One region of the Halomonas sp. MS1 genome, then DNA from elsewhere that is predicted to be linked to it. Evidence: predicted binding sites of a transcription regulator. Region 1 holds the regulator's gene; each other region holds the start of a gene.
The links. The regulator PhoB, encoded in region 1, activates phosphate uptake and scavenging genes when phosphate is short. The targets are predictions, from matches to a motif close to TGTCATANNNNTGTCANA.
Positions count from the first base shown of each region.

Region 2: NF683_RS04615 (PhoX family protein) is a predicted target of PhoB. The motif match lies at 2,734-2,751, and genes of this name have one in related genera.
Region 3: NF683_RS00165 (DUF6482 family protein) is a predicted target of PhoB. The motif match lies at 5,434-5,451, and genes of this name have one in related genera.
Region 4: NF683_RS04755 (putative 2-aminoethylphosphonate ABC transporter substrate-binding protein) is a predicted target of PhoB. The motif match lies at 1,328-1,345, and genes of this name have one in related genera.

Region 1 is NZ_CP098926.1:1,499,548-1,507,531, forward strand. It holds gene NF683_RS06695 (hypothetical protein) at 25-327, opposite strand; gene phoR (phosphate regulon sensor histidine kinase PhoR) at 628-1,944, opposite strand; gene phoB (phosphate regulon transcriptional regulator PhoB) at 1,947-2,636, opposite strand; gene ubiA (4-hydroxybenzoate octaprenyltransferase) at 2,758-3,648, opposite strand; gene NF683_RS06715 (chorismate--pyruvate lyase family protein) at 3,683-4,261, opposite strand; gene NF683_RS06720 (NAD(P)/FAD-dependent oxidoreductase) at 4,349-5,539, shown strand; gene NF683_RS06725 (HU family DNA-binding protein) at 5,644-5,916, shown strand; gene NF683_RS06730 (hypothetical protein) at 5,916-6,272, shown strand; gene NF683_RS06735 (LysR family transcriptional regulator) at 6,364-7,311, shown strand; gene NF683_RS06740 (aldehyde dehydrogenase family protein) at 7,290-7,984, opposite strand, start outside.
Region 2 is NZ_CP098926.1:1,007,632-1,015,615, forward strand. It holds gene NF683_RS04610 (hypothetical protein) at 95-415, shown strand; gene NF683_RS04615 (PhoX family protein) at 535-2,667, opposite strand; gene hemP (hemin uptake protein HemP) at 2,924-3,091, shown strand; gene NF683_RS04625 (TonB-dependent receptor domain-containing protein) at 3,202-5,175, shown strand; gene NF683_RS04630 (ChuX/HutX family heme-like substrate-binding protein) at 5,207-6,271, shown strand; gene NF683_RS04635 (heme/hemin ABC transporter substrate-binding protein) at 6,268-7,137, shown strand; gene NF683_RS04640 (FecCD family ABC transporter permease) at 7,134-7,984, shown strand, end outside.
Region 3 is NZ_CP098926.1:30,944-38,927, reverse strand. It holds gene rnr (ribonuclease R) at 1-414, shown strand, start outside; gene rlmB (23S rRNA (guanosine(2251)-2'-O)-methyltransferase RlmB) at 417-1,211, shown strand; gene rpsF (30S ribosomal protein S6) at 1,424-1,807, shown strand; gene rpsR (30S ribosomal protein S18) at 1,841-2,068, shown strand; gene NF683_RS00185 (hypothetical protein) at 2,081-2,932, shown strand; gene rplI (50S ribosomal protein L9) at 2,948-3,394, shown strand; gene dnaB (replicative DNA helicase) at 3,614-5,002, shown strand; gene NF683_RS00170 (hypothetical protein) at 5,069-5,362, shown strand; gene NF683_RS00165 (DUF6482 family protein) at 5,503-5,805, shown strand; gene NF683_RS00160 (thiol-disulfide oxidoreductase DCC family protein) at 5,838-6,236, opposite strand; partial or broken gene NF683_RS00155 (cryptochrome/photolyase family protein) at 6,233-7,813, opposite strand; gene hemH (ferrochelatase) at 7,926-7,984, shown strand, end outside.
Region 4 is NZ_CP098926.1:1,036,252-1,044,235, reverse strand. It holds gene NF683_RS04765 (HAD family hydrolase) at 1-546, shown strand, start outside; gene NF683_RS04760 (UTRA domain-containing protein) at 539-1,249, shown strand; gene NF683_RS04755 (putative 2-aminoethylphosphonate ABC transporter substrate-binding protein) at 1,393-2,442, shown strand; gene NF683_RS04750 (putative 2-aminoethylphosphonate ABC transporter ATP-binding protein) at 2,486-3,610, shown strand; gene NF683_RS04745 (putative 2-aminoethylphosphonate ABC transporter permease subunit) at 3,607-5,301, shown strand; gene NF683_RS04740 (2-aminoethylphosphonate--pyruvate transaminase) at 5,355-6,491, shown strand; gene phnX (phosphonoacetaldehyde hydrolase) at 6,491-7,309, shown strand; gene NF683_RS04730 (EamA family transporter) at 7,306-7,984, shown strand, end outside.

The DNA.
Region 1 (7,984 bases):
AAAGATAAGTAACCAAAGTTAATGTTACATTCCGCTATTTTCTTCAGGCAACTCATCTGTGCTGTCATAGCCAGACTCTGAATCGTCCTGGCTCGTTGAACTAGGTTCCATGTCGCTGGCGTTATCGCCTTCGTCATGAGTCAACTCTTGGCTATCATAATTACTTGAATCTGTTGTACTTTCGGATTGAGTCTCAACAGGCTGCTCATCAGGGGAAATATTGTTCGCGGGGTCTGCTGGCTCTTGAGCGAATGCTGCAGGGCTAGCAACTAAACCGAACGCTACACTTAAAATACCAGCTTTCTTGAGTAGTTCCTTGGACATCATGTTCCGTCTCCTAGATCGCTGTTCAGGTACTGCTTAAATAGTAAGAAAGACGGTCTTTCGGCTTACCAATTCCTATGGTTTTCTCTCTTACCAAGTACCAAGACACTTGCAGACGATGTGCCAAAAAATCAAAAACTATATAAAAAAACCGATAAAACAAACACTTAGCAAATAAAAGATAATAGGAAGGGCGCTTAAAGCGTTTGCAGATCAAGCAGGGAAAGTGGTTAGAAATGGCACATGAGTATTATGTGACCATACTTGTATGACAAGCATGACACACCTATACATCACTTGTACTTAAACAGCATTGCGCGAGGCGGGCTCGCTTTTGACAACACGTGATGACGGAAAAACACAGCGAAAGAGGGCCCCTTCGCCAGGGCGAGATTCAATTTGTAACAATGCGTCATGTCTTAGTAGCACATGCTTTACAATCGCCAGACCAAGCCCGGTACCACCCGTTGCAGTACTACGCCCTTTATCAACGCGATAGAAACGCTCGGTTAAGCGTGGAATATGCACAGGGTCAATTCCCTCACCATCGTCGTCAACTTCAATACAAGCACTGCCATTCGGCAGGGTTTTCCAGCGAAGTGTTATCTGACTACCCTCTGGCGTATACCGCACAGCGTTAAACACTAGGTTTGAAATAGCGCTATGCAGTTCCTGCTCGCTGCCGATCAGACGGGCATCGCTTTCAAGCGCGACTTGAACACTGTGCTGTTGGTTAGAGAGCGCTAGCGCATCGCGGCGAATGGTGTCGAGCATTGGCCCTAACGCCAACGCATGATGATCCTCGCCACCTTGATCAATTTCTAACCGAGAGAGCAGTAGCAGATCATTGACTAAGTTTTGCATACGCTTCGTCTGCTCTTCCATCTGAGCAATACCTCGGCCCAAACGTGGTGGAAGTTGCTCTTTCAAGTCGCTGTAGGTTTCTAAATAACCCGTCAGTACCGTTAGCGGTGTGCGTAGTTCATGGGAAACATTGGCGACAAAGTCACGCCGCATCTGCTCTAAACGATGCAAGCGGGTAATATCTCGCGCCATTACCAAGCGCTCATCATCACCATAGAGAGTAATTTGATATTGAAGGATATGCCGTTCATCGATGGGCGACGTTAAGGTCAGCGGCTCACCGTATTTACGTGCATTAAAGTAGCTGATAAATCGCGGGTCACGAAGCAGATTGGTAATGTGCTGGCCACGGTCGTGGGCTGTTTGCAAGCCCAGCATTTCCGTCGCGGCACTGTTCCACCACTCCAGGTCGCCATGCCGATCTAGCATAACGACACTGTCACGCATCGCTTCGGATGATTCCTGAATACGTGCAAGGGTGGCACGTAAGCGATTCTGAGTAATCCGTTGGCTCTTTTGGTAGCGATACAAGCGATCAAAAAGCTCGCCCCACATGCCGCTCGCAGCAGGGGGTTCATCATGAGGGTGAAGCGTTAACCACTTAAAGAGCGCACGCAGTTGGCGCAGTTGATACACCAGACAAACGGCAAGACCTGCAGCAACGCCAAGACCTGGCATACCCAGCAACCACCCCAGACAAGCGCCCAAAGCGGCCAGCCACGCAATTCGCCATAGTTCTCGGCTCCACAGGCGCACCGTTACACCCGCGCGGAAAAACGGTACCCAGTGCCTCTCACCGTTTGAATGAGACTCTGGTGAGCTTCTCCTAGGGCCTTACGTAGACGTCGGATGTGAACATCTACCGTCCGCTCTTCAACGTATACGTTACCGCCCCACACTTGATCGAGCAGTTGGCTACGTGTATAGGCGCGCTCTTGGTGCGTCATGAAAAACTGCAGCAGACGGTACTCCGTCGGCCCCATTTCTAACGCCTTACCGTAAGCACTCACACGGTGGCTCACTGGGTCTAATAGCAAGCCATTAATTTCAATAGGATCTTCGACACCACGGGGGGTAGTACGTCGCAATACTGCTTTTAAGCGCGCCACCAGTTCGCGGGGAGAGAAAGGCTTGGTGATATAGTCATCCGCCCCAGCCTCAAGCCCTTGAATCTTGTTATCTTCTTCGCCTTTAGCGGTCAGCATAATGATAGGCACTTCGGCAGTGGCTTCTTCACGCTTTAAGCGCCTTGCAAGCTCAATACCACTGGTGCCCGGCATCATCCAATCCAGCAAAAGCAGATCTGGCTGGTGGTCAACCATCATCGCGTGGGCATCCTGGGCGTTATCCGCTTCAAGCACGCGATAGTCAGCCATTTCCAGCGCCACTGCGATCATCTCGCGAATAGGCGCCTCATCATCGACAATCAAAACGGTCTTGGCGGTCATTCCAGGGCCTCACGGTGTTCAATGAAAACTAATTTAAAAAATAGTTTAAAAAAACAGTTCAAAGACATGTCAGTGACGATAACACCATGACTCGATGACAATTTTATGACATAGAGGATATTTAGCCAGTTATTGGCCACCAACTTAGTGCAATACCTGCAAAAATTAACAAGCCTGACCAATGATTATTAAGAAATGCCTGGAAGCAGCGGTCGCGCTCACGGCCAGCGATTAAGCGTTGTTGATGGACAAACGTAGCGGCCATAGCGGCTAGCCCAAGCCAGAAAAAGCCACCTAAACCAACACGCCATCCTACCCAGGCAAGTAGTCCAAGTGCCGCCACTTGCAACACACCAATGATCAGACGATCAGCGCTACCAAACAGCACCGCGGTAGATTTGATGCCAATTTTTAGGTCATCGTCGCGGTCGACCATGGCGTATTGAGTATCGTAGGCAACGGTCCACAGCACGTTAGCGCTAAACAGTAGCCATGCTTCAAACGGTACATGACCCAATACCGCACCGAATGCCATGGGAATCGCCCAAGAGAACGCAGCCCCTAACACCACCTGAGGTAAATGGGTGTAGCGCTTCATAAACGGGTAAATGAACGCTAATACAACACCACCTATCGACAACAGCACCGTAAACCAATTGGTCAATAGCACTAAAATGAAAGCAGTGGCTACCAGCGCGATAAACAGCAGCTGCGCCTCGGTTTCACTGATACGACCAGTGGCTAGCGGACGATGTTTAGTACGCTTTACATGGCCATCGAAATGACGATCAGCGTAATCATTAACCACACAGCCCGCGGCGCGCATCACATAAACGCCAGCAATAAAGATCAGCAGAACATTCCGTCCAGGCACACCCTCTGCTGCTATCCACAATGCCCATAAGGTGGGCCACATCAATAGCCAAGTACCAATCGGGCGATCCAATCGCGTTAAATGTAAAAAATCAGCCACCCGAGCCCATCCCGTTGGCCTCAACAGAGAACGGTCCATGCTTACCTCTCAAAAAGAAAACGCTGGCGATAGCCTAGCGCGAAGACAGGGCAAGATCATCTGCCATGGTCGATAAAAAGTATTCCTGCACTAACAGCGACAGCCCACCGTGCTGAAACACTGAGCGCCGCCCCCATACGCTGTCTAAAAGCGACGCAGAGTGTTCCGCGACAAAGCGTGGCTGATGGCGAGTGGCGTAGAGTGGCCCGCGCACCAAGTCAGGTTGTTGAAACAGCCAACTGCCTAATGAACGCTCGCCAAGCCCTTCTAACCCCTTACCTTGTAATTGACTGAGTGGCGCTACCGAGCGTGCGACTACCCAGGGCTTATCGCCGACACACAACGCGACTTCTCTCAGCCATGCATAGCGGCGCGGTTCAATTCCCAGCGCTAGCGCTTCATCCCGTAGAGGTAAGCCAATCGTTTGACGTAACAATTGCACCCGAAACGCGTTTGTGCCGCCTGCGACGGTTAACCGCGTCGTTAAGGAGTCCGTCGATGCCACCCACTGCCACCACGCAGCGCTCATTGCAGGACGAGCCGCAGCAACAGGGAGCCAGTGAGGAAATAGTCGATGAGGAAGGGAAGCTTGCCGAACAGTAGGGGCGATCACCAAAGTCTCCAAGGCGGTCAATACACAGAAAGCTAGTGTAACATGGTGACCTCACAGGCTTTTGTTCCGCCGACTTTTGGTGACTGCATGCCCTCACACGAGATATCGCGATATACCCATTCGGCACTGATTATTATTGGCACCGGTATGGCGGGGATTGGCCTTGCCCGCGCCCTACGCCGACATGGCGATACACGTACCATTACCCTTATCAGTGCCGACAGTGGCGATGATTACAGTAAACCGCTGCTTTCTACAGGCTTTGCGAAACGCTTAACGCCAGACCAACTCGCCCAACGTGACGCCAGCGGCGTCGCAGAAGAACTGAATGCTGAGTTAATTACCCACACCCAGGTCGCACACCTGCATGTGGATAACCAATGCGTAGAACTCAGTAATGGCCAACAGCTCCACTACGACGATCTAGTGCTAGCCACTGGGGCAGCGCCCCATACGCCGTTCAGCGTGCCCGAGAGTGTCGCCAAACGATGCTTTACCATCAACGACTTAGACGAGTATCGCCGCTTTTATGCCGCATTAAGCGCAGCGACTACTAAACGTGTTGCGGTTGTCGGTACCGGGCTGGTGGGCTGCGAGTTCGCCAATGATCTCCATGCTGGCGGCCACCAAGTCACCCTCATTGCGCCAGAAAGCACCCCGCTGCAACGCCTACTGCCCGAGCCACTCGGCCAAGCGCTGGCGGATGCTTTCCAAGACGCTGGCATCCAACTTGCTTTAGGGCATAACCTGAAAACGCTCGCCCTTAACGTAGATAATGCCCTATCACTCCATCTTGATAATGGCGACGTCTATGCTGCCGACATCGTATTACTCGCCACGGGCTTAGCTCCGCGCACTCAACTTGCTGAAGCAGCCGGGCTGGCGGTTAGCCATCGCGGTATTGTGGTTGATCGCCAGCTACGCACCTCTCAACCGAACATATTTGCGTTGGGCGATGCGGCTTGCGTTGAGGGAGTTAACGCTATGTATGTTCAACCGCTGCAGGCAAGCGTAAAAGCGCTAGCGACAACACTCGCCGGAAAACCAACCAGCGTCAGCTTTGGGGCGTGGCCCGTCATTGTGAAAACACCATTACTTCCCGTGGTTGCCTACCCTCCAGCAACCACGCCAGCACGGTGGAAAATTGAGGGAGAAGGCGGTGACATGACAGCCGTTGCTGAAAATAAAGACGGTCGTTTGATTGGATTTGCGTTGACAGGCAGCTGCGTGAGAAGGAAAGTGGAGCTTTCCAGAGTAGCACCTGCGCTGCTAGGCTGATTTTCGCCGCCTTAGCGACTAGGCTAAAAAAGTTAACCAGCTGGGCAGTGCTTCTAACAACACAGATGAACTTACGCTTGATTTCCACATAGGGAGATACCTTTATGCGCAAACCTGAACTCGCAGCCGCAATTGCTGAAAACGCTGATCTATCCAAAGACAAAGCGGGCCAAGTCCTGAACGTTATCTTGGACGAAATCACTAACAGCGTTGCCAAAGGCGAAGATGTTGCTCTGATTGGTTTTGGAACGTTTACCGTACGCCAGCGTGCCGCACGTACTGGCAAAAACCCGCAAACTGGCGCGCCGTTACAGATTCCCGCCAGCAAAAATGTTGCGTTCAAGCCGGGCAAAGCGCTTAAGGACGCCGTTTCCTAATGAAACTCAAGCTGACGCTGTGGCTACTGAGCTTACTGCTTAAAAGAGCCCTGCGACGCAAGCCGCGCTTTCGTGAACAACTTGAGCGAATGCGCGGTCTGGACTGGGGCGTTGCCACGGAAGACCTCAGCATTGCCCGGTATTATCGAATGGCGCCGAAAGGCATTGATACCGGCAAAGGGCTACCCGTTGACCTAGACCTTGAGCTTCGTTTTCGCGATCAGGATGCCGCGTTGAAAATCCTTAAAAAGCCGACGCAACAGGCATTTCTAGATGGCATGGTAGCCGGTGAAGTCCGCCTAGTGGGCGACTCTGCCGATATGAATAAGCTGCAGAAACTACTTAAGTACCTATAGCGTTATTATCGGTTTAGAGAAAACTACGAGGCTTGGGGACCCTTAGGGTAACGATTTATACAGAGCCAGTGCAGAGGCATAGCAGCTACCAGTGGATATTCCTCATCAGCGATTGGTTTACTTTCGCGTTACCCTTGAGTCTGGCTCAGTGCGCCGCGCAGCGGCGCGCTTGGACATTGCACCCTCGGCGGTAAGCCGGCAAATTACCTTGCTGGAAGAAGCCTTGGGGGCAACCCTGATGGAGCGTCATCGCGACGGCATTTCGCCTACCCCGGTAGGCGAAATGCTGCTTGAGTATTGCGAACGACGCGGCGCTCTTGATGAAGGCTTTATTGCCTCACTTGAATCCTACCAACGCATGGAAACCGGCAAGATATCGCTCACCGTCGGTGAAGGATTTGTCAGTGACCTAGTGGCGTCCCCTCTGCATGAATTTACCCAACGCTATGCGGGCATTCAGCTCGATATCCATACCGCAGGCACATCGGGGATAATTGATGCCATTATCAGCGATCACAGTCATATCGGCTTAATGTTCCATGAGCGTACCCATCCCCAGCTGCGTTTCTGGTCATCTAGCCCGCAGCCACTGATGGCTATCCTGGCGCCCAACCATCCTTTAGCCAATCACACTACACCGCTTACGCTCACCCAGTTAAGCACACAGCCGATGGCCATGTGGGATACCACCCATGGGGTGCGCCAAATGGTTGACCAAGCCTTTCAGCAGTCGCGTATAGCCCCGCGCATGGCGATGAACACCAACTCCATGGTGATTCTGGCGCAATATGTGCGTAGCGGTATGGGCATTACCCTGCTGCCCGCCTTTGCCGTCGCCCATGATTTAGAGCTCGGCACGTTAGTCGCGCGCCCGGTAGATAACCCGCTTTTTCAGCGCTCCCAGGCCCACATGGTCACGCGGGTAGGTCGACAGCAGCCCAAAGCTAGCGTTCTGCTGCTACGCCACCTACAGCGCTGGATGCAGGCCTTTCGCGCCCCAGGTTTGGCGGTGAGCGATCAACCAACGCCACTGCCGTAACCAAATGCCACACTGGCTTCGGGGGCGGTTTCCACCCAAACGCTTTGCGGCACCGTGTATTCGCGCAGGCCATCCAAACCGCTGGAGCGCCCAAAGCCGCTATCGCCAAAGCCCCCGAACGGCGACATAACGCTGATCGCCTTGTAGCTGTTGATCCACACCGTGCCCGCACGCAGCTGACCGGCTACGCGATGCGCCCGCGCGACGTCTTGGCTCCAAACGGCGCCAGCCAAGCCAAAGCGGGTCTCGTTGGCAAGTTGAATAGCCTCATTTTCAGTGTCGAAGGCCATCGCCACCAACACCGGGCCGAACACCTCTTGCTGAGCGATCTCCATATCCGGTGTGACATCGACCAGCACCGTAGGGGCGATAAAGTAGCCGTGAGCCTCGTCAGGCAGCCCTGATGGACGTTTACCACCCGTTAACAGCCGCGCGCCAGCGGCTACTGCAGCGTCAATCATACGCGTCACTTGCTCAAACTGGCGGCGATTCTGCAATGGCCCCATGCGAGTTGCTTCGTCACTAGGCAGGCCCACTTGAATCTGCTCCGCCGCCCGCGCCAAACGGCTGGTAACCTGCTCAAACACCGAGCGCTCGATCAACAGCCGCGATCCGGCCACACAGCTCTGTCCAGCCGCAGCAAAAATGGCCGCCTGGGCACCCGCAACGGCTT
Region 2 (7,984 bases), 490 kb from region 1:
GCGACCCTCTCACTTATTGACCCCAAACCATACCTGTCCAGTCGGTGCCCAGACACCGCTGCCTGCACAGTCGTTGTGAAAAAAGAGGTGCGCGATGAAGTGTGAATGTTCAGCCCAACATGCCCAAAATGCATGGGTAAAAGCCAGCCAATTAGCGCCGCCCCCAAAGCCACCACAAGTAGATTTTTACATGCCTGCCATGCCGTCAATGAGGCTAATTCGCGCGCTAGATATGGGCTGGTGGCGTTTCCGGCGGCGCTGTCTTTTCCGCCGCCATATACTGCCGCTATTGGCCTACGATGATCAGGTGCTGCTAGATATTGGCCATTGCCGCGAAGATATTCTCTGGGCCAACAAGCTCCCATTGAAGATCGACGCCATCCACGCGTTAGAAGCCCGGCAGAAAAAGCAGTAAGCCCAAAAGGCTCAGGATCAAAAAAAGCTCCGAACCTTTCACAGGTTCGAAGCTTTTAATGGAAGCTCTCAATAGCGTTTTAAGCACCCAAAATTGTGACTAGGGCTCAACAGCTATTTTCACACCCCTATCGGCCCACCATCGCGCTTCTGAATAACAACGGTAGATGCCCGAGGGCGTACCTGACCGCTGGCCTCAGCGGTGGCATCTTGGGTCAGTGCACTACCATCCGCGGGCCAGTTGCCGGGGTGCTGAATATTAATAAACAGCGCCGTTTTGTCCGGCGTCGCAAAAATGCCGGTCACTTCACAACCGTTCGGCCCTACGGCGAAGCGTTTCAGTTGCTGCTGGTTGCTGTTGTTAATCACCGGGCCGGTACCCTGAATCTCGTCCAGGCTGTTAGGCACCACGGCTAATAGCTGGTCGTTGGTGTACTCGGTAATGCCTTCGTAACCATTATCGGTCTGTATCCAGAGAATGCCCTGACCATCATCACGCTGGTCAAACCACAGACCATCGGGGCTGGCAAACTGGTTCATTTCAGTCAGGCCGGAATGATTGCCTTCATCATTAGTGGCGGCACCAAACACAAACACTTCCCAACGGAAGGCATTCGGCAGACGGCTTTCACGCCAGCGGATTATGTGACCGGCTTCGTTATTAGCGCGTGGATTAACAGCGTTGGCCGGGGCTGTCTCATAGCCTACCCCTAGCTGAGCAATGTCATCGCCTTGATTGGTGAAAGTAGCCGCTGCGGCTTCTTCGCTACGCTTCGAATTATTGGTCAGCGTTAGATACACCTCGCCAGAGGAAGGATCCACGGTTGCCCACTCTGGGCGGTCCATTGGTGTCGCTCCCATTAGATCCGCTGCATCACAGGTGTTAATAATCACCCCAGCTAAATCATCCTCTGCCAAGCCCAAAGCCGTTGCCAACGAACGGCCGTCGCGTGTTAGCGCGCTAGGTGTTAGCGGCAACCACTCACCGCTGCCATCAGCGTTGAAGCGAGCCACATAGAGGGTGCCGTTATCCAGATATTTACTACCAATAGCGAGGCGGTCATACGCTTCACCCGGACGATTGGCATCGGCGGGATCCCAGGCAGCGTCAGAAACATACTTATAGACGTACTCGTTGCGGGAATCGTGGCCAGAGTAGTACACCACGGGTTGCCCTGCTTCCAGCTTACCTAGCCAGCACCCTTCATGACGGAAACGACCAAGTGCCGTGCGTTTTACCGCGTGAGCATCACTATAGGGATCGACTTCAACTTGGTAGCCAAAGGTGCGCGCTTCGTTGCGGTAATCATCTTCAGCACGCTCGCCCCGTGGCGTGATATTGAAACGCGCAAACTCATCGTTTTCTTCAGAGGCATCACCCGCAGAGGTATCCCAACCATAGCGGCTTTTATCGGTAGGAATACCAATCCGCGCGTCGTCCTGGAAGAGTTGGCCGTGATTAATGAACACATTGGGCCAGTTCTCTTCGCAAGCGATATAAGTACCCCAGGGCGTTAACCCATTACCACAGTTGTTATTGGTGCCACGGGTTTGCGTACCCGCTGGGGAGAAACGCGTTTTCACATAGTCACTGCCTGCCACTGGGCCAGCCATTTCCATCACCGTCGCGCTGGTAAGACGGCGGTTATAGCGGGAGCCGGGCACATGCGACCAGTGTCCGTTAGCGTCTTTCTCAACTTCCACAATAGTGACACCGTGAGCGTTGATTTCAGTACGCGACTCTTCGGCGGGGCGCTTGCCTTCAGCATCAGTGGGGCCACCTTGAGGTGCCCACAGCGCTGCTTGATCGATATATTCGTTGTTGAGCACCAGCACAAAGCGCCGTGAGGCGTTATCGGCATCCAGAGCAAAACCAGCCATTCCATCGTGGTTCATACCCACGCTAGCGGCTTGGCGCTCGGCAGTCATTGACTGGTCGGACTGCCAGCTGTCACCAGTGTTCAACGGCGTGCCCCACGGCACCAGCACTTGGGCAACATAGCCTTCAGGCACTACGACAGCATCCGTTAGCGATCCTTGAACCGCCTCAAACGCCAGCGTCAACGGCGTTTTTTGCGCCCCGTTTGAAGCCAGTGCTTGGGCGGCACCGCCAAAGCCAAGCATTGAAGCAGCGGCCAAACCTAAGCCGCCCCGCATTACCGCGCGTCGCGAAACATGCTGCGCTAACACATCCGCAAACGGCTGGTTGCTGCTCTGATTTAACAGGCGATGGTCTTCAATTTCCTTGCTCATAACAACGGTCCTCTCGTCACGGTTAACACGCGCTAGTTTTATGTTAAGAGGACACTAATCAATTTAAATGACAGGGTAATGACGAGAACTCTACTGTTAGGTGAACGTTCATTAGCAAGCTATTCCCCACCTTTAAAAACTGTTGGTTAAGCATCTGCACGGTGGTTAGGTAAGGTTGGGAGTGATGGTTGTGAGAGGTAGTCAAATCTGCTAAATTAATGCTAATAGTTATCATTACCACAGGAAACAATCTCTCATGCAGCCCAGAAAAAAAGACGCTCCGCCAGAAGGCTCGCCTAGCGCATCTCGCGAAGTGACAAGTCAGGCGCTGCTTGATCAAGACGGTCAGTTGGTTATTCATCATGAACAGCGACGCTATGTGCTGCGACGCACGAAAAGCGGCAAGCTGATCTTAACGGCGTAAGCCTTTTAAAATAATCACTTACCTACTACTAACCCTTTTAGCCAGCCAGGTAGCCCATCGCACCCAGCCAGCAACATTATCCATCACTTTCTGCTGGAACTGTCTGGCCCATGAAACCAACTCACACGTTAGGCTTTTGCCTTATCCTACTCCCTCTTCTGCCTGCCAACGCCAATGACTCGGGCTTAGACCCCCTCACAGTCACAGGTACCCGAGCACCGACGGATCTGTCCCGCGCACCGCTGATTATCGACATCATCGACCGCCAAGACGCAACGCTTGCCACCGCGAGCCGCGTTGAAGACGTGCTGAGCCGCCAGCCTGGCCTGCATGTGGCTGGCCAAGGACGCCGTAACGGCCAAACGCTGAGTATGCGTGGCTTCGGCAGAAATGGTGTACTGGTGCGCCTGGACGGTGTTCGCCAGGATATTTCCACTGGCCATGTGGGCAACTTCTTCCTCGACCCAGCGCTGATTCAAGAAGTGCAGATTGCCCGTGGCTCGCTTTCCAGCCTGTACGGTAGCAATGCCATGGGCGGCGTTGTTAGCTTTACCAGTGTCGAGGCCAGCGATCTATTAGCCCCAGGTGAAGATAGCGGTGCACGTCTCTCCCTAGGCGGAGCAACAGCGAACGACGAGCTACGCGGCAGCCTGACGGCGTTTGGCCGCCGCGCCACGGCTAACGGGCAAGTGGATGGGCTATTTTCTGTGGGCCGTAGCGAGTCCGGCGATATTCGTCGCGCGGGCGGTGATGAAGCAGTAGAAGATGCCAGCCTCAATAGCCTGCTTTTGAAAGGCGGCTGGGAACCAAGCGACGACCAACGGGTGTTTATTAGCTGGCAGCACTATGATGAGCGCGCCACCCAACCCGCTAATCCGCAGCAGCTATCAACCAGCGCTAGCAACCCATTACGCGACCGTGATGTTGAGAGTAATAACGTACAACTTGGCCACCGCTGGCAACCGAGTGGTGCCACTGAAATCACCTCACAGCTTACCTTTAGCCAACAGGATATCGACGAGCCACAGGCTAGCCGTACCCTTGAGCGGATCGGCCTGCAGAGCGATGGCTATCACAGCATCGACCATGGCTGGCTTTCACAAACGCTGGTGTTTGGCGCAGAGCTGGAGCAGGCTCGCCAACGGCCTGACGGTGAAGCGAATGGTTTCCCTCACGCTGATATCGATACCCAGTCAGCCTATCTTGACACCACGCTTACTGCGGGCCGCTATTTAGCTGAGGGCGGTGCGGGGCAGCTTGACGTCGGCATTGGCGCGCGCTATGACCGCTATGACGCCAGCGGTCAAAACGATGCCGACAGCGTGCACGACCAAGTGTCGCCGCGCTTCCGTCTTGCCTGGCGACCCGACGACTCCTTGATGCTGTTCTCCGGCTACGCCGAAGCCTTCCGCGCCCCCAGTCTTTCCGAGCTTTACGCTAATGAGCGCCACTTTGCCGGTTTCTGCGCCGGGCCCACCTTCTGCACGCCGGATAACTACTGGATTCCCAACCCGAACCTGTCGCCTGAAACCAGCCGCACCTGGGAAAGCGGTGTGGTATGGCACCAAGGCGACTGGCAGGCGCGCGCCAGCTACTTCGACACTCGTGCAGACGACTTCATTGACACTCAGGTCGATATCATGGCGGGCACAACTCAGGCCGTAAACGTGCAGCGTGCTCAGCTATGGGGCTATGACGCCCGACTTACTTGGCAACCTAGCGCATTCCCGCTGCTAACTAGCTTTGTAGGTCTTTCAGAGGTATCCGGCAAAGATCGCGACAGCGGTGAGGCTCTGGGTAGCCAAACACCTCTGGAAATGACGCTGGGCAGTGATGTTGCGCTTTATAACGGCGCTGTACGGGTCGGCTGGCAGGGCCGCTTTGCTCAGGCGTTCGACAAACAGGGCGACGATGAACGCCTGCCAGGCTATGGGCTGCACGATATCCACCTTGCTTGGCAAATCACCCCCGCTATTGATACCGCGCTGCGCCTCGCCAACCTCGGCGACAAAGTGTGGTATCGGCCCGATGGCAGTCTGGGCGACGGACGTAGCCTGTTCGCCACCCTCAACTGGCAGTGGTAACTCCTTGCAATGTTAAGCCTAGAGGTGACGTATGATTGAGTCCCAGCAGATCGCAATTCTTGAAGCCTTTGACGCAGCACGAGCAGCACAGCCTCGCCTGCCAGCGATTGATATTGCCGAGCGCTTATCAATCAGTGAAGGCGAACTTCAGGCCGCGCGCTTAGGCCGTGACGTATGGACGCTGCCCCTCGCGCCGAAAGACCTTGCGGCGCGCCTCCCCCTGTTAGGCCGAGTCAAAGCGCTCACCCGCTCCCGTTTAGCCGTGCTTGAGCAAACCGGTGATTACCCTGACCTAGACGGCGGGCCGCAAACCGGCTTGCTGCTTGACCCAGGCGGCCTAGATTTACGGTTGCTGTATTCCCATTGGCACTGGGCTTGCCTAATCCGCGACCCTATTCATGCCCCCCTGCCAACGGAGAGTGAACAAGGCCAGTGGCGCTGGAGCCTGCAAATTTTCAATCAGCATGGCTGTGCCATTCACAAAAGCTTTGCGCTGGAAAATCCGCTGCCCCGCCCATGGGGCGCATTAGCTGCCCTAGGCACCCTAGATACCCCCGCGTTTACCCAAAGCGCGCCCCGCTTAAAGCGTGCGCTTCCTGAAGCGCCGACACTCGCCAGCGAATGGGCGGCGATGCGTGATGTGCACCAATTTTTCGCCCTGCTTCAGCGCCACCATCTAGAGCGTCTGGAAGCCAACCAGCTAATGGAAGGCCGTTATACTCGCGCGCTGCCCGTCGATGCCCTGGAAAACCTGTTAACCAAAGCAAGTCAGCGCGCACTGCCACTGATGCTGTTCGTGGCCAGTCCTGGCTGCGTGCAAATTCGCACTGGCACACTACCTGAACCTCAGCGCGCCCGCGGCTGGCTGAACCTGTTTGGCGAGCAGTTCACGCTGCACCTTAATGACACTGCCATTGAGCAAGTGTGGCAGGTCAGCAAGCCTAACCGCGACGGTGGCGTCACCAGTGTAGAAGCCTTTGATGCAGAGGGTTCTTTCGTGCTGCAAATTTACGCTGAGCGCCAGGAAGGTCGCGTGGAGCGGCCCGAGTGGCGGCAGTTGCTGAATGAACTCGGCAACCAAGAGGCCGTGGCATGAATGTCACACGCTTCGCACGCCACTCGCTTGCCGCGCTACTGATTGGCTGGTTAACCACTGGCGGGGCGCTAGCCAACGAACGCTGGGTCATTTTGGGCGGCGATATCGCTGAAACCATCGCCGCGCTTGACGCGGATATCGAGATCGTTGCCCGCGATGATACGGTGCTCCACCCGCCCGAAATGGCCGCACTGCCCTCGGTAGGCTATCTGCGCCAGCTGTCGGCAGAAAGCGTCCTCTCAGTGGCGCCGGACCGTGTGTTAGCAGCGGGACATTCCGGCCCGAAAGAGGTGTTGGAACAGCTAGAGGCCGTGGGCGTAACGGTTGATGTGATTGATGCCCCTGCTGACCTGTCCTCGATTGCCGAGAAAGTCCGCACGGTGGCTCAGCACACGCAACGCCAACAAAGAGGTGACGAGTTGGCAACCTCACTCACCGCGACGCTTGAGCGCTTGGCGGCTCTTCCCCCGCTGCCGGATACACGTGCGATGTTTATTCTTCACCATAGTGGCCTAACACCGCGGGTTGCCGGCAGCGGCACCGCCGCCCATATAGCCTTGGATGCCGTTGGCCTCGACAATGCTTTTGGCGATATGGCGGGCTATCAAAGCGTTGCGGCAGAGGCGCTGGCAAAAGAAGCACCCGCACTGGTGATTATGTCCCAACGGGGGTTAGACGCGCTGGGCGGTGAAAACGCGCTATGGCAGTTACCGGGTATGCGCTTAACGCCCGCAGGACGCGAACAGCGGCTTATTGTGATTGATGATCAGGCCCTGCTCGGTTTTGGCCCTCGCACGCCTGAGCAGCTATTTACCTTGCGCCAGAACATTGAAGCACTGCTTGGCACAGAGCAGGTCAGCCGATGATCACCAGCGCTTCCCATGATCGTTATCGCCCCTTGTTACCGCTTAGTCGAACAGCACGAGTGTTAAGTGGCCTTACCCTGGCGTTATTGATCGCCCTTGGCTGGGGTGCTGCTTCAGGCGCGTTAGGTGTGTCGCCCTGGGCACTCGTTAATGGCAGCGCAGATGAGCTCAGTATCCAAGTGTGGTGGCAGCTACGCCTACCGCGCCTGCTCCTGGGGGTTGCCGTGGGGGCGATGCTGGCGGGCAGTGGTGCCGCCATGCAGGGGCTATTTAGAAACCCATTGGCCGACCCAACGCTATTAGGCCTTGCCAGTGGTGCAGGGCTATTTGTAGCACTTTGGATTGTGCTATTTCAGGACAGCGCTGCCGGTAGCCTCTATGGCCAGTTTGCAGCGGGCTTTCTCGGTGCGCTTAGTGTTTGCTTAGTGGTGTTTGGCATTGCCAAGCGCCAAGGGGGTGGCAGTGCCGCCGTCATGTCACTGCTGCTAGCAGGCTTAGCAATCAACACGTTAGCAGGCGCTGGAGGCGGCGTACTAGCGTTTATTGCCAGCGACGATCAACTTCGTCAGCTCAGCTTATGGGGAATGGGCACGCTTACCAACGCTTTGTGGCGCACCACCGCCGTAGCCCTTGCCCTGATTGCTTTTGCCCTATGGCTGTTAATACGCAGCGCTCGTGAGCTTGACTTACTTCAGCTAGGCGAATCTACCGCCCATGCGGCAGGCCTGGATGCAACGCGCTTAAAACGCCGCATGGTCGTTGCTACCTCGCTGGGTGTAGGGCTGTGCGTCGCACTTACCGGCGTGATTGGCTTTCTTGGTTTGCTCGTCCCCCACTGCCTGCGACT
Region 3 (7,984 bases), 1.5 Mb from region 1:
GAAACGTTCGAAGGTACTATCGCCTCGGTGACTCAGTTTGGCTTGTTTGTGCGTCTGGATGACTTCTATGTCGAAGGGTTGGTGCATGTCACCTCGCTGCCTTCTGACTACTACCACTATGAGGCTGAGAAGCACCGCCTCAAAGGTGAGCGCACAGGCACGACCTACCGCTTGGGTGACGGGCTTACGGTTCAGGTTGCGCGGGTAGATATGGATGATCGTAAGATCGACTTTGGTTTAGCTGACGAGAAACCCCGGCCACGCCGCCAGCCGCGCAAGCGCCGCGGTGGAGAAGGTGGTGCTGGAGTAGAAGGGGGAGCTAACAAAGCAGCATCGGCTGATAAGCAGCCGACGCGCCGTGGGCCAAGACGCATGCGTAATGGCCCGCGTAAACCATCACCGAATAAGGGTTGAGCATGAAATCGTCGTCTCGACGTAGCTCGCGTCCGGCTGTTCGTACTCCGGATGGGCTAGACCAAGTGTATGGCGTTCACGCCCTGGAAAGTCTGCTGGAACGGGGCGAAACGCCCCTTGAGTTGTGGGTGCAGCAAGGAGCGGGTAACCGCTTGAAGGAAGTGGTTGCGAGCGCTCAGGCTCGTGGTGCGCGGATTAAAGAGCAGTCTCGAGACTTGCTGGATCAGCTTACTCAGGGTGCAGCCCACCAAGGGGTTGTGGCATTTTGCCCGCCGCTGGTTCCCGAAGGGGAAGAGTCGTTGTGGTTGAAGCTACGCGCATGGCAAGCGTCTGCACCGCCGCTATTGTTAGTGCTGGATGGTGTTACCGATGTCCATAACTTTGGTGCGTGCCTACGCAGTGCTGATGCCGCCGGTGCCCATGGTGTGATTGTGGCTAAGGATAAAGCCGCGCCGTTGAACGCGACGGTGCGGAAAGTAGCTTGCGGCGCAGCCGAGGTGGTACCTGTTTATCAGGTTACTAACCTATCGCGTACATTGGCTAAGCTAAAAGATGCCGGTGTATGGATTACCGGTACTGCTGGTGAAGCTGAGGCTAGCCTGTTTGAGATTGATATGACTGGCCCGACTGCATTAGTGATGGGCGCTGAAGGGAAGGGCATGCGCCGGTTAACCAGGGAAGCCTGCGATAACTTGGCAAAGCTGCCTATGGCCGGACAGGTGTCCAGCCTAAACGTATCGGTCGCGACAGGAATTTGTTTGTTTGAAGCTGTTCGGCAGAGGCAGCTTGCAAGTTAAGCACTAGCCCACTAGAATGCTTGCGCCCGTTTAACTTTAAGCGGGCGCTCGTATTGGTTAACAGTTAATACGAAAAACAGTTCTGCTTGATGCCCAAAATGACACCGTTCGCGGTGAATGATGGGCATTTCAGTTAACTCCTTGCTTCCCTGTCGTCATTGATACAGCTGTGTCAATACACACCGGAAGCTGTCAAACCGCAAGGAGATTCCATGCGTCATTATGAAATCGTGTTTATGGTCCACCCGGATCAGAGCGAGCAAGTGCCGGCTATGGTCGAGCGCTACACCAGCATTGTTACCGAAAACGGTGGCACTGTGCATCGCTTGGAAGATTGGGGCCGTCGTCACCTGGCTTACCCGATCAACAAGATCCACAAAGCCCACTACGTGCTGATGAACGTTGAGTGCACCGGCGAGACTCTCGAAGAAATCGAGAACATCTTCCGTTTCAACGACGCCATCATCCGCAGCTTGGTTGTTCGCTGCAAAGAAGCGATCACCGAAGCTTCTCCGATGATGAAGCCGGCAGAAGAAAAGCGTCCGCGTCGCGAAGACAAACCGCGCGCAGAAGAAGCTGAAGAAGAAACTGCCTAATTTCATCCACCGCACGTTTTAAGGAGCTAGTCCATGGCACGTTTTTTCCGTCGCCGTAAGTTTTGCCGCTTCACTGCTGAAGGCGTCAAGCAGATCGACTACAAAGATCTCGATACGCTGAAGGCTTACATCACCGAAACCGGCAAGATCGTTCCGAGCCGTATCACCGGCACCAAAGCACGCTATCAGCGTCAGTTGGCGACTGCTATCAAGCGTTCGCGTTACCTGGCACTGCTGCCCTACTCCGATAGCCATCAGTAAGCGTTTAACGTGATGCTGGCACTGGCGAGATGGCTCATGCGGAGCACGCCCTATGCCATTGGCGGGGCGGCGTTAGCGACGCTAGTGCCTTGGCTGTTCTGGTTAGGGGCAGCCATCGCCGCGCTAGTTACCTTACGCAAAGGTTTTGCACCTGCGCTGCCGGTAATTATCGCTGCTGCACTACCTGCGGGGTTCTGGTGGTCTCAAGGTGACGTCATTCCACTTGCTAGCGTGCTGCTAGTAACGCTGATGGCAGTCATCCTGCGTGAGAGGATGCGTTGGAGTGAAGCGTTAATCGTTGGCGCATTGGCGGCAGCGGTTATGGTTCAACTCGGCATTTTTATACCGCCAGGTGGAACAGAGTTGATGCTGGAGCAACTGCGAGCAAGCTCTACCGAGATTGATCGCATGCTGACAGAGTTTGCTAACCAAGGTATTGATGCACCGACGCTTGCCGCTATGGTGATCGGTGGTGTAACAGGCTTGGTGGTATTGTTGGCCGCTATTGCGTGTTTGGCTTTGGCGCGAAGCTGGCAAGCTGGGCTTTATAACCCAGGCGGTTTCCGCGAAGAGTTTCACGCACTGCGCCTATCGCCCAAAGAGCTGGCTGTTTTAGTCGTGCTTGGTGTGGGGGGTATGGTGTTGGGAGCGCACGCTCTGGCAATGCTTGGTTGGATTCCACTGCTGGTAGCTGGCATTGCGCTAGTGCATGGGTTTATTGGAATAAAGGGGATGAACGGGCTGTGGCTGGTGGCATTTTATGTGCTGCTGATCACGACCTGGCCCACGATTCTCATTGTGCTGCTGTTGGGGCTGATTGATACATTCGCGAACGTTCGCGCACGCCTTGCCCGCAGCAACTGACAAGAGGTTTACGAGATGGAAGTCATTCTGCTCGACAACATTGGTAAGCTGGGCGGCCTGGGTGACAAAGTCACTGTAAAGCCCGGTTATGGTCGTAACTATTTGGTTCCTTACGGCCTAGCCGTGCCGGCAACCAAAGATAACGTTGAAGCATTCAAAGCCCAGCGTGCTGAGCTTGAAGCCCAAGCCGCTGAGCGTAAAGCAGAAGCTGAAGCGCGTGCTGAGCAGCTTAACGACATCGAATTGTCGTTGGTTTCTAAAGCAGGCGATGAAGGCAAACTGTTCGGTTCTATCGGTCCTCGTGACTTGGCCGACGCTATTTCCTCTGCTGGCATCGAAGTTGCCAAGAGCGAAGTACGTATGCCGCAAGGTCCGATTCGCCAAACTGGCGAATACGACATCGCTCTACACCTGCATGCAGAAGTAGATGCTGTTGTTCGCGTGGTTGTTGTCGCAGAGTAAACGCTCTCGCCAACGCTGACGCCTCAAAGGGCGCGGGTCTTCCCGCGCCCTTTGTCTTTTTAATCTAAACCGTCCTAAGCGCGGTCAAAAACGTTTGAGGTGTGGGTCGAATTTTTTTGAACGTCGCTTGGCGTAGATAGGTCGCTTATGGTGGGTTTGAGATTGTCCCGCTAAGATAGTCATCGTAATTGGCTACGCTTTATGATTAAGGAGCTCACTATGCAGGACCAGCCTTCTGCTGATCAGGAAACGGCAGCGATAAAGCTGCCGCCGCACTCTCTTGAGGCGGAGCAGTCGGTGCTAGGTGGGCTAATGTTGGATAATCAGGCCTGGGACAATGTCTCGGAACGGTTGGTGGCGGATGATTTTTACCGCTATGAGCATCGCTTGGTATTCAATGTGATGATTCATTTGGCCGAATCCGGGCAGCCGCTGGACGTTATAACGCTGTCAGAGGCGTTAGAAGCGCGTGATCAGTTGGATACGGTGGGTGGTTTGGCATTCTTAGCTGAGCTGGCTCGCAATACGCCTTCTGCCAGTAATATTCGTGCTTATGCGGATATCGTTCGCGAGCGGGCAACGCTGCGTAAATTAATCCGTGCGGCCAATCAAATTGCTGACGGAGCGTTTTCGCCCCAGGGGCGGCCTGCTGATGAGTTGCTGAATGAAGCGGAGCGATTAGTCTTTCAGATTGCCGAAGAGCGGCCGAAAACGGGCGGTCCTATCGGCATGAGTGAACTGCTAACCAAAGCCGTTGATCGTATTGATGAGCTGTTCAATCTAAAGGGTGAAATGACAGGGCTCTCCTCGGGGTTTCGTGACCTCGATGAAATGACCTCAGGCTTACAGCCCTCAGATTTGGTGATTATCGCGGGCCGCCCGTCAATGGGTAAAACCACGTTTGCCATGAACTTGGTGGAGCACGCGGTTATTGCTAGCGATAAGCCGGTGATGGTGTTCTCCATGGAGATGCCTGCAGAATCTCTGATGCTACGTATGCTCTCTTCGTTGGGTCGGATTGATCAAACCCGTGTGCGTTCGGGGCAGTTGGAAGATGAAGATTGGCCGCGACTGACATCAGCGGTCAACCTGCTCAAAGACAAGCAGCTATTTATCGATGATACTGCGGCGCTTTCGCCTAATGAAATGCGCTCACGCCTGCGTAGAGTGGTGCGGGAGCACGGCAATATGGCGCTGATCATGATTGACTATCTGCAGTTAATGCAGATCCCCGGCTTTTCTGAAAACCGTACCGGTGAGATATCGGAGATATCCCGCTCGCTGAAAGGGCTAGCAAAAGAGTTTCAATGTCCTGTTGTAGCACTTTCACAGCTTAACCGTTCGTTGGAGCAGCGCCCCAATAAGCGTCCCGTCATGTCGGATCTGCGGGAATCGGGAGCGATTGAGCAGGATGCCGACGTCATTGCGTTTGTTTACCGAGATGAGGTGTATAACCCTGACAATCCTGACAACCAAGGGATTGCCGAGCTGATTATAGGTAAACAGCGTAACGGGCCTATCGGTACGGTACATATGGCCTTTATTGGTAAATACACACGCTTCGAAGACCTTGCGCCCGATAGCTATGGCGAAGCGTTCGGCGATTAACTTGAGCGTTAGGGGGGAGAACGTATAATGCTCCTCCCCGACCAAGCAGATAGACAGGAGTAGCAAATGGCAGGTGGTTTTAGACGTGGTAACCGTAAGCGTCTTCCTAAGCTGGAAGGCCGTGGGGAACTGCAGTCACTAGAGCGAGAAGGGCCATTTAAAGAGTGGTTGGGAATGCCTGACCTCTACCGTTACTTCCTGGTAGTTGAAGGGGAAAAATATAGCTACCAAACTGAAGATTCAGAGCTACCGGTAACGGTAGGCGATAAAGTAGTTTTCCGTTACAAGGAAACTAAAGGCGGTAACTGGATAGATCGCAATTCGTTAGGTAAAGCAATCGACCCCTCTGAGTATCAATAATTCGACGAATAAGTTGACGTTTTGGTCAGGAACTCTTTTGTGATGTTGCCGTCATAGGCAGTTAGTGCCAAGGTAATAAAATTGTCATGGGGTGTCGTCATGCTGTGCCCCATGATGATGAACAATCACAGGAGGGAACCATGGAACTTAAAGAACTGAAGCAATTTGTTGCGGGTCACGATAATTTTGAAATACGCGTTATCACGCATTCGGGCAGCCGCTTTTATCAACTAGAGCTTGAAGATGTAGAGGGCGAGCGGCATATGTTGACCCAGCGCGGTAAGCCAATGCTGTTTCGCTCGCTAGATGATGTTTATCTTGAGCTAAAACGTGCTGGGATTCACCGTGCTTACTTAGTGCAGCATGTACCCCAGGATGAAGTGATTGGACGCGATGCTCATTACAGTTCGCCGTTAACGTCACGTATGCCGCTAGTGTTTTAACACTACAAGCATTGCAACATCCTATGGCGTCCTCACTTGGTTGCGTGACGCTTCTCCCACCATCGCCCTAGCCGCACACGGCGACGGGCAAAAAAACGATAGCCTGCATCCATTACTCCTCGCAGGCCTGGTAAGCAAGAAAGCCATACTAGCCACCGGTAGCCCAGTACCGCATAGAGGGCCCGGCTGGCATCCATCCCGATATACCAATTTCCTTGGCTATCTTTGACATGCAGTAGCCCCATCATATCGTCAAATCTGCGCCCTATATCGGCTGCATTGAAATCACGACGCTGAATGTCCACGAGTGCGACACGTTCTTGATGGCGATGCTTTGCAAGCCAAGCGACTTCCACGCGGCAGAAAGGGCAGTGGCCATCATGATATAGCGTGACAGGTGACGTTGCGTGAAGCGTAGAGAAGCGGCTCATTGAGCACCCTTTGATAGATAGCCTTGTGTGTGGCAGGTCTGGCCATAGCCTGGACTGGTGGGTAGCGAGGCAAGAAACTGTTCAGCCTGTTGACGCATCGCGTCACGCTTTTCGTCTGTCATGCGAGAGAGTGAGCCATAGATCAGCTTCATACGCGGATTGCGGTTCAGCTGTTCAGCGTTGGTTTCCAGAAAATGCCAGTAAAGGCTGTTAAACGGACACGCCTTTGGACCTGTTACCTGTTTTGGAGAGTAGCGGCAGTGCTGGCAGTGGTCAGACATTTTGTCGATATATTTGCCTGAAGCGCAGTAAGGTTTGGAGCCCATTAAACCGCCGTCAGCGTGCAGTACCATGCCTAAGGTGTTGGGCAGCTCTACCCATTAGCAGGCATCGGCATACACCGCTAGATACCAGTCACACAGCGCTTCAGGCTTAACACCACATAGCAGGGCAAAGTTGCCGGTTACCATCAAGCGCTGAATATGGTGGGCGTAACTGTTGTCGATAGTCATTTGGATAGCGCGCTGTAAGCAGCGCATATCGGTATTGCCATCCCAGTAAAATGCCGGTAATTCACGTTTAAACCCAAGCCGGTTCTCATGCTTATAAGCTGGCATTTGTGTCCAATAAAGCCCTCGAACATACTCTCGCCAACCGAGTATTTGACGAATGAATCCTTCAACTGCATTGATAGGCGCATGACCTGTTAGATAGCGCTGCTCAGCGGCTTCACAGACTTCGTGAGGTGTTAGCAGGCCGATATTGAGCGCCGCCGACAGTCTGGAGTGAAAAAGGAACGGCTCTTTATCGCTAATCGCATCTTGGTAGCGCCCAAAGTCGGCCAACCCATGGTCAAGGAAGTGGTTTAAATCCACCAGCGCCTGTCGGCGGGTGACGGGAAGGTTGAAGTTATCCAGGGATCCCATGTGTTCGCTAAAATGCTGCTTGGCATCATTGAGCGCTTCCTGGGTCAGCGCATCTTGGCGATGGGTGGGAGGCGATGGGAAGCTGAGCGTTGCTTGAATCGGCTCACGGTTGTCGTGATCAAAGTTCCATTTTCCTCCAGCAGGTGTATCGCCCTCCATTAATAGCCCAGTTCGTTTGCGCTGCTCTCGATAGAAATACTCCAGACGAAGCTGTTTACGTCCTTTAGCCCAGTTGGCAAAGTCATCAGGTGAGCTGAAAAAGCGATCATCTTCGATCACTTTCCAGGGTAGGGTGGCTGCTTGGCGCTGCTGCATAGCATTCCAAAGTCGCCATTCACCAGGTCTTGCTACACGCACTTCATGGCAACCGTACTGAGTGGCAATACGCTCAGCTTCTGTGATGAGTGACTGGGTATTGTCAGCATCATCAATACGGCTGTAGTGAACGTTGTAGCCTTTATCGCGCAGCGCCTGCGCAAAGTGCCGCATGGCGGCCATGAATAAGCCGATTTTATGTATATGGTGAGGCACATAGCGCGCTTCTTCGGCGACCTCGCAAAGAGCGATGACTGCGTCAGTTGGCGCATTGCGCAGGGTTGCCAATGAAAGCGAAAGCTGATCACCAAGGACTAATAGTAAAGGCTTCGACATGAGTTGGCCTATAGTTATACAAATAATGTTGATAGTATAACTTTATGCCGCAGCTTTGCCGAAAAGTGTTAAGATTTTGCCAACTGTTTAAAACATCTGAGGAGTTAGCGACATGGTCGATAGCGTTGTAAAAGATCAGCCGGGCGAAGGGCGCTTGGTCCATGCGCCAAG
Region 4 (7,984 bases), 460 kb from region 1:
ACCTTGGCGCCATTGCGGGGCCGCCGAGTAATCGATGTACAAAAAGAAGTTGAGCGCTTTGTCGCTACCCATTTGCAGCCCCGTATTTTTGATCAAGCCTGGCGCTGCCTGGACGCGCACCGTCAGTCAGGCGATATCCTTGTCCTTATTTCTGCGTCATCGCATCACCTGGTCGCGCCGATTGCGACGATGTTAGGGATTGAGCATGTGCTGGCGGTAGAGCTTAGTGTCGAACAAGCGGCAAGTGGGGCAAGCTACACCGGCCATAGCAAAGGCGTGCTTTCTTACCGTGGGGGGAAAGTAGTGCGTTTTCAGCAGTGGTTAACCGAGCAAAAAATTGCCCCTAGCCATACAACGTTCTACTCAGATTCCCGCAACGATATCCCGCTGCTGCAGTATGTCGACTGCCCAGTGGCGGTTAACCCTGACCCCGTGCTGGCAGAGGTGGCTAGTGTAGAAGGGTGGCAGCGCTTAGACTGGCGGATGGCAGCGTCGACAGACGCTTCATCGGCCAACGATCTATCAGGAAAATCGGCGCATGCCTGATGCCTACTATTTACAGTTAACGGAACAGCTTCGTTATTTAATTACCCAGCATGCCACGCAGTGGGAAGGCAGGTTGCCCGCTGAGCGAGCGTTGGCGGAGCGCTTCTCTACGACCCGCGTTACGTTACGCCAAGCCTTAGCGCAACTGGAGGGGGAAGGGCTCATCCACCGCAGCAATCGGCGTGGTTGGTTCATTTCACCCGCCCGGCTGGTGTATGACCCTACCCGGGACGCAGGCTTTAATGACTATGTGGGCGCTCAGGGGCGGCAACCACGCACGGCGGTTCTAAAGCTGGAAACCCGCTCACACCTGGCGGCAGCCCGTGCCTTGGGGCTGCCCGATGACCAGCCGTTTCACCATATTCGCCGTCGCCGCTACGTGGATGATCGCGCTGTGCTGGTGGAGTCGCTTTGGGTGGTGCCAGAGCGTGCGCCAGAATTGCTAGACATCTACAGCGGACAATCACTCTGGGGGTTGTTAAGAGGGCGGTGGGGGCATCACTTGGCCAATCGCTCAATACGCATGGTGTCTGAAGCGCTGTCGCCATTAGATGCAGAAGAATTACTCGTTGCCCCAGGTGCGGCCGGGCTAAACATTTGCCGCGCCATTTTTGATGATCAACAGCGTCCTATCGAATATGACGAAGAGCACTGGTTACACGATTCGTTATGCATCCGTGTTGAGCTGTCGGGTCAGCAGTAGCCTGATTGCAGAGACAAGGACGCTCACGAGATCCCATCCATACGCGTACATAACAACTTAAAAAATCAGTCAAACAAGCGTCATCGCACTGTCATCTAACGACGGCAAACTTCTGGTCTATACCAAAACGCTGGGAGCCTACCATGTCGAAACTTCGCCGTTTGTTCCAACCTACTCAGATTGCAACTGCTCTGCTTGCAACGACTGCCGTTGCCTTCACTTCGATGGCTAGCGCCACTGAGCTAACGGTGTACACCGCCGTTGAGTCAGATGACCTGCAAAAATACGCCGAACGCTTCAATGCCGCTCACCCCGATATCACCATTAACTGGGTGCGAGATTCTACGGGCGTGATTACTGCGCGCTTGCTGGCGGAAAAAGATAATCCCCAGGCAGACGTCATCTGGGGCTTAGCCGCCACCAGTCTGCTGGTGCTTGAAGAAGAGGACATGCTGGAGCGCTATGCGCCCGCAGGCGTTGAAAACCTTGATCAAAAATTTATTGATGCTGCTTACCGTAACGGTGAAGACCCTGCGTGGGTAGGCATGGACGCCTGGGTCGCGGCCATTTGCTACAACACTATTGAAGGCGAGCGTCAGGGCGTGCCGATGCCGACCTCCTGGGAAGACCTGACCCAGCCTGAGTTTGAAGGGCATGTGATTATGCCTAACCCCAACTCCTCGGGTACCGGTTATCTGGATGTAGCCAGCTGGATGCAGCTATGGGGCGAAGAGCAGGGCTGGGACTATATGGACCGCCTGCATAACAATATTTCCCGTTACACCCACTCCGGCTCTGCTCCTTGCAGCCTGGCGGCCACCGGTGAAGCAGCAGTCGGTGTGTCGTTTGCCTTCCGTGGTGCACGGTTAAAATCCCAAGGCGCACCGATTGAAGTGATCTTCCCGGAAGAGGGGCTTGGCTGGGATATGGAAGCTGCCGCCATCGTTGCGGGAACCGCCAAACAGGAAGCTGCACAAACGCTGATGGATTGGGCCGTTTCCCGCGAGGCTAACGAACTCTATAACGAAGGCTACGCCGTGGTGGCCTATCCCGGTGTGGCACAGCCGATTGAAAACTATCCCACTGACATTGCCGATCGCATGATTGATGCCGACTTCCAGTGGGCCGCGGTTAACCGCGAACGCGTGCTGGCAGAGTGGCAGCGCCGCTACGACGGTAAAACCGAACAGTAAGCACGAACAGCTGCCCCGGCCAAGGCCGGGGCTTGGAGATGTTATGCAGACCACACTGACATCGCCGCTGACGGCTCACTCGGCGGCGAAAACACTCTCACCCTCTGCGCACCTAAGCATAGATGGTGTCACCAAGCGCTTCGGTAGCTTTACCGCGCTGGACAACATTGCGCTACAGATTCAGGAAGGCGAGTTTGTATGCTTTTTAGGGCCTTCTGGCTGTGGCAAAACAACCCTGTTGCGCACTATTGCAGGCCTAGCTCAGCAAACAGCAGGTAGCTTAATTCAGCGCGGCAAGGATATTTCCACGCTGCCCCCGCAGGCGCGGGATTTTGGCATCGTGTTCCAATCTTATGCGCTGTTTCCCAATCTGACGGTGTTCGACAACGTTGCCTACGGGTTACGCAACCGTCGCAGTGATCGAGCGACGATTGCTGCCCGCGTGGCGGAGTTACTTGCGCTGGTTGATCTTAGTGGCAGCGAACATAAATATCCTGCCGCGCTTTCTGGTGGGCAACAGCAGCGGGTTGCGTTGGCGCGGGCGCTGGCTACTGAGCCCGGCCTGTTGCTACTTGATGAACCGCTCTCAGCGCTGGATGCGAGGGTGCGCGGCCATTTGCGACATCAGATCAAAGCGCTACAGGCGCGCCTTGGCGTGACCACCATTATGGTGACCCACGATCAAGAAGAAGCACTCACCATGGCTGATCGTATCGTAGTGATGAACCACGGGGTGATCGAACAAGTAGGTACGCCTGCCGAGATCTATCACCAGCCCGCCAGCGCTTTTGTGGCGTCATTTATCGGCACCATGAACTTTTTAGAGGTGACCGCACAGGCGAATAACCACGCGTTGCTAGGCACTATTTCCTGCCCTTGTTTGCCGCACGCCTACCCGCAAGACCAAGCAGCTCAACTGGCCATTCGCCCCGAAGCAGTCGCGCTTAGTGCCAGCACCAGCGGGCTGAGCGGTGATGTCATGGGCATTGAGTTTTTAGGTGCGTTTCAGCGGGTATCGCTGCGTCTTAACAATACCGAGCAATGGTTGCTAGCTGATGTTCCCAGCCGTGATAGCGTCACACTAGGATTACGGCTAGGGCAAACCTTGGGTATCCATTTGCCTGCTGATGCTGCCCGCTTATATCCGGCAGGGAGCAACCAGTCATGAGGGCGAGTATATTTTCAGCGCCTGCAGCAACGCCTTCGCTGGAAGCATTGATACGCCTGATCGTGCTGCTAGCGGCTGTGGCGCTGTTAGTGTTCGGCCTGCTGTTTCCGCTATTTGCAATGTTGGTGAAAAGCCTGCAAGACCGCAGCGGCGACTTTATTGGGCTGGCGAACTTTGTGCAGTATTTTCAAACGCCAGCACTGGTCAATTCGATCGCCAATTCATTGCGCGTAGCGTTCACTACGACGGTGGTCGTCGCAGGGCTCGCCTTTTTATGCGCCTACGGCATTACCCGTACCTGCATGCCTGGCAAACGGCTGTTTCGAATGTTGGCGATTTTGCCCATTTTGGCCCCTTCGTTGCTACCCGCCATTAGCTTGGTTTATCTGTTTGGTAACCAGGGGTTTTTGAGCGACGTGCTGGCAGGTCATTCGATTTATGGGTCGATTGGCATTGTGATGGGCATGAGTTTCTGGATTTTTCCCCATGCGCTAATGTTGCTAACCACTGCGCTGACCAATAGCGATGCACGCCTCTATGAAGCAGCAGAAGCACTGGGCACGCCGAAGTGGCGTACGTTTTTGACGATTACGCTGCCCGGGGTGCGTTACGGGCTGATTTCATGCCTGTTCGTTGTCTTTACGCTGGCCATTACCGACTTTGGTGTGCCGAAAATTATTGGCGGCCAATTCAGCGTGCTCGCCACCGATGTGTATCGCCAAGTGGTGGGGCAGCAGAACTTTCAAATGGGCGCGGTGGTTAGCGTTATTCTACTGATGCCTGCAGTGCTATCGTTCATCGTCGACCGCTGGATACAGAAACGCCAAGTGGCTCAGCTCTCGGCTCGGGCAGTACCCTGGCAACCAACGCCTAGCCCGCTGCGAGACTGGACGTTTGCGCTGCTGTGTTATTCGGTCGCGGGCATTATTCTACTGGTCATTGGTACCGCAGTGTATGCGTCGCTCATACAGTTTTGGCCCTATAACCTGTCGTTCACGCTGCAGCATTACACCTTTCAGGGCTTAGCCGGCGGTGGCTGGGGGGCGTGGTTTAACTCTCTCAAACTGGCCTTTAGCGTCGCGTTAGTGGGGACACTGGTGATTTTCTTCAATGCGTGGCTGATTGAAAAGAGCGAAGGCTATCGCCCGCTGCGCCAAGGCCTGCATTTTATGGCCATGCTACCCATGGCGGTGCCGGGTATGGTGCTGGGTCTGGCTTATATCTTCTTTTTCAACCAGGCAGGTAACCCCCTTAACTGGCTTTACGGCACCATGGCGATTCTGGTGCTCAACACGCTAGTGCACTTCTATACGGTGTGTCACCTCACCTCTGTCACTGCGCTGAAACAGCTCGATCCGGAGTTTGAAGCCGTGGGGGCCTCGTTAAAAGTACCGTTCTGGACCACGTTTAGCCGCGTGACATTACCGGTATCGCTGCCTGCCGTGCTGGATATTTCTGTCTACCTGTTCGTCAATGCGATGACGACAGTGTCTGCGGTAGTGTTCCTCTATAACAGCGATACGCGGCTTGCTTCAGTGGCGGTGCTGCATCTGGACGAGGCGGGCTATTTTGCTAGCGCCGCGGCCATGGCTGTGCTGATTTTCCTGACCTCGCTGGTGGTTAAACTGCTCCACACGGCGCTTACCCACGTTCTCTTAAACAACGCTCAGCGTTGGCGTCAGGCGGGCTAAACAGCCCGCTACGCCAGCGGCTAATATGTGCTTATAATCTGGTATAGACCAAAATGATGAGTCATTCACAAGTGCCTTACCTCTTAACCCCAGGGCCACTAACCACCTCCCAGGCGACCAAAGCAGCCATGTTGCGGGACTGGGGCTCCTGGGATGACGACTTTAATCGCGTCACTGCCGATGTGCGTGCGCAACTGCTTGCCATGGCCGAGGCGGCAAGCGACGCCTATGCCTGCGTGCCGATGCAAGGCAGCGGCACGTTCGCCGTTGAAAGTGCGCTGGCCTGCGCAACCGACCCCAACGGCAAGGTGTTGGTGTTAATGAACGGCGCTTACGGCAAGCGGGCTGCTCAACTGCTCGATATGATGGGTCGCCGTTATGTGACGCTGGACAAAGGTGACTACTTACCACCGCAACCCGACGAAGTGGCGGCACTGCTACAGCAAGATGCTGACATTACCGCAGTGTTCCTAGTTCACTGCGAAACCAGCTCCGGCATTTTGAACCCGCTGGAAGCCATCGCTGAGGTGGTGCGTGATCATGGGAAAACGCTGATCGTTGACGCCATGAGCTCGTTTGGAGGCGTACCGATTAGCCTGGCAAAAACGCCTATTGATGTGCTGATTTCATCGGCCAATAAGTGCATCGAAGGCGTACCGGGCTTTGGTTTTGTGATCATTCGCCAGACGCTACTTGCTGCTGGTAAGGGGCGTGCCCACTCGCTGAGCCTGGATTTACACGCCCAGTGGGACTACATGGAACGCACTGGCCAGTGGCGCTTTACTCCGCCCACGCATACGGTGGTGGCCTTTCAAGCGGCGCTTGCCCAGCACCGGGAAGAGGGCGGCGTGACGGGGCGCTGCGCACGTTATACCCATAACCGCGAAGTGCTGGTAAAAGGCATGCGGGCGTTAGGCTTCAGCACGCTTTTAGAAGATGAGTGGCTATCGCCGATCATCACCACCTTTTTGAGCCCTACTGACCCCGCGTTTGAATTTAAGGCGTTCTACGCAGCGCTGAAGGCGCGTGGCTTTTTGATCTACCCGGGCAAGTTAACTGACGTCGACAGTTTTCGCATCGGCTGCATTGGCCAGTTGGATGCGGCGGTGATTGAGCAGTTACTCAGCGTTATTCAAGACGCCCTAACGAGTATGGGTGTTTCTCTCTTCATTGAATCAAGGAGTGCCTGATGCACTATCAATCTCCTCAATGCCTGCAGGCGGTGATTTGTGACTGGGCGGGTACGCTGGTCGATTTTGGCTCCTTCGCACCGACCCAGATATTTGTCGAAGCCTTTGCCGAACTGGGTGTGGCGATCAGCCTAGCAGAAGCACGCGGCCCGATGGGCATGGGCAAATGGGACCATATCCACACGCTGTGCAATCAGCCTGAGATAGCCGAGCGCTTTCTCCAAGCCGTCGGCCACCTGCCGACTGATGCCGATGTGACGGCGCTTTATGAACGCTTTATGCCGCTGCAGATCGCCAAAATTGCCGATCACTCGGCGGTGATTCCTGGGGCGCTGGATACGCTCACTTGGTTGCGAGCGCAAGGGCTAAAGGTCGGTTCGTGCTCCGGCTATCCGGCCGTGGTGATGGAAAAGGTGGTGGCGCTAGCCGCCGATAATGGCCTGAAGGTGGATCATGTAGTGGCCACCGATGAGGTACCCAACGGTCGCCCACACCCCGCCCAAGCGCTGGCCAATGTCATTGCGTTAGGCATCAGTGATGTTGCTGCCTGTATCAAGGTGGACGATACCGCCCCCGGCATCCTTGAAGGGCGCCATGCAGGAATGTGGACGGTCGCACTCACTTGTTCAGGCAACGCCTTGGGGCTGAATTATGGCCAGTATCAAGCGCTAAGCGATAGCGAACGCCATGCCGCCCACGAGCGAGTAGCTGCACAGTTTGCTCCCTCAAAACCGCACTACAGCATTGCCACTATCGCCGAGCTGCCAAGCGTTGTAGATGACATAAATGCCCGTTTACAGCGAGGAGAGCGGCCTTGAGCCCAGCCGCACTGGCGTTAGTGCTGTTTTCGGTGTGTATGCATGCTGGGTGGAACGTGCTGGGTAAGCGCAATGCGCCGTCGCTGGCTTTTTTTACCTTGGCATACGGGGCAGGCGGTGTGTTGTTGCTGCCGCTAGTGTGGCTTGGGCCATCATTAGCGGCGCTACCCAACGCATTTTGGGGATGGCTAGCGCTTTCAGGGCTGTGCCAAATGCTCTATATGGGTGGCTTAGCCTGGGCTTATGCGCGTGGGGAAGTCAGTGTTCTCTATCCCATCGCTCGGGCGCTGCCGGTGGTGCTTGTGCCGCTCGTGTCCATTGCGCTGCTCGGCAACCGCGCGCTGGATGTGGCGGATGGCATTGGCATGGCCTTGGTGGTGGCAGGGGCGCTGTGCCTGCCACTAAGCCGCCCCGAAGCGCGCAGGCTAGCTACCTATTTAACACCAGCCATGGGGTTTGCACTGTTGGCAGCCGCCGGCACGGTGGGCTATTCACTGATAGATAAGCAGGCACTGGCGTTAATGCAGCTAGCCGGTCATAGCAGTTTAACCGCCGGCGCGGTGTTTATGGTGTTACAAGCAGTGATGACCTTAACCTGGGCGATTCCGCTGCTGATGCTGCTGCCCTCGGAGCGTCGCCGGTTGCCTGCCATCCGCCGGCAAGGGCTAGTCATGC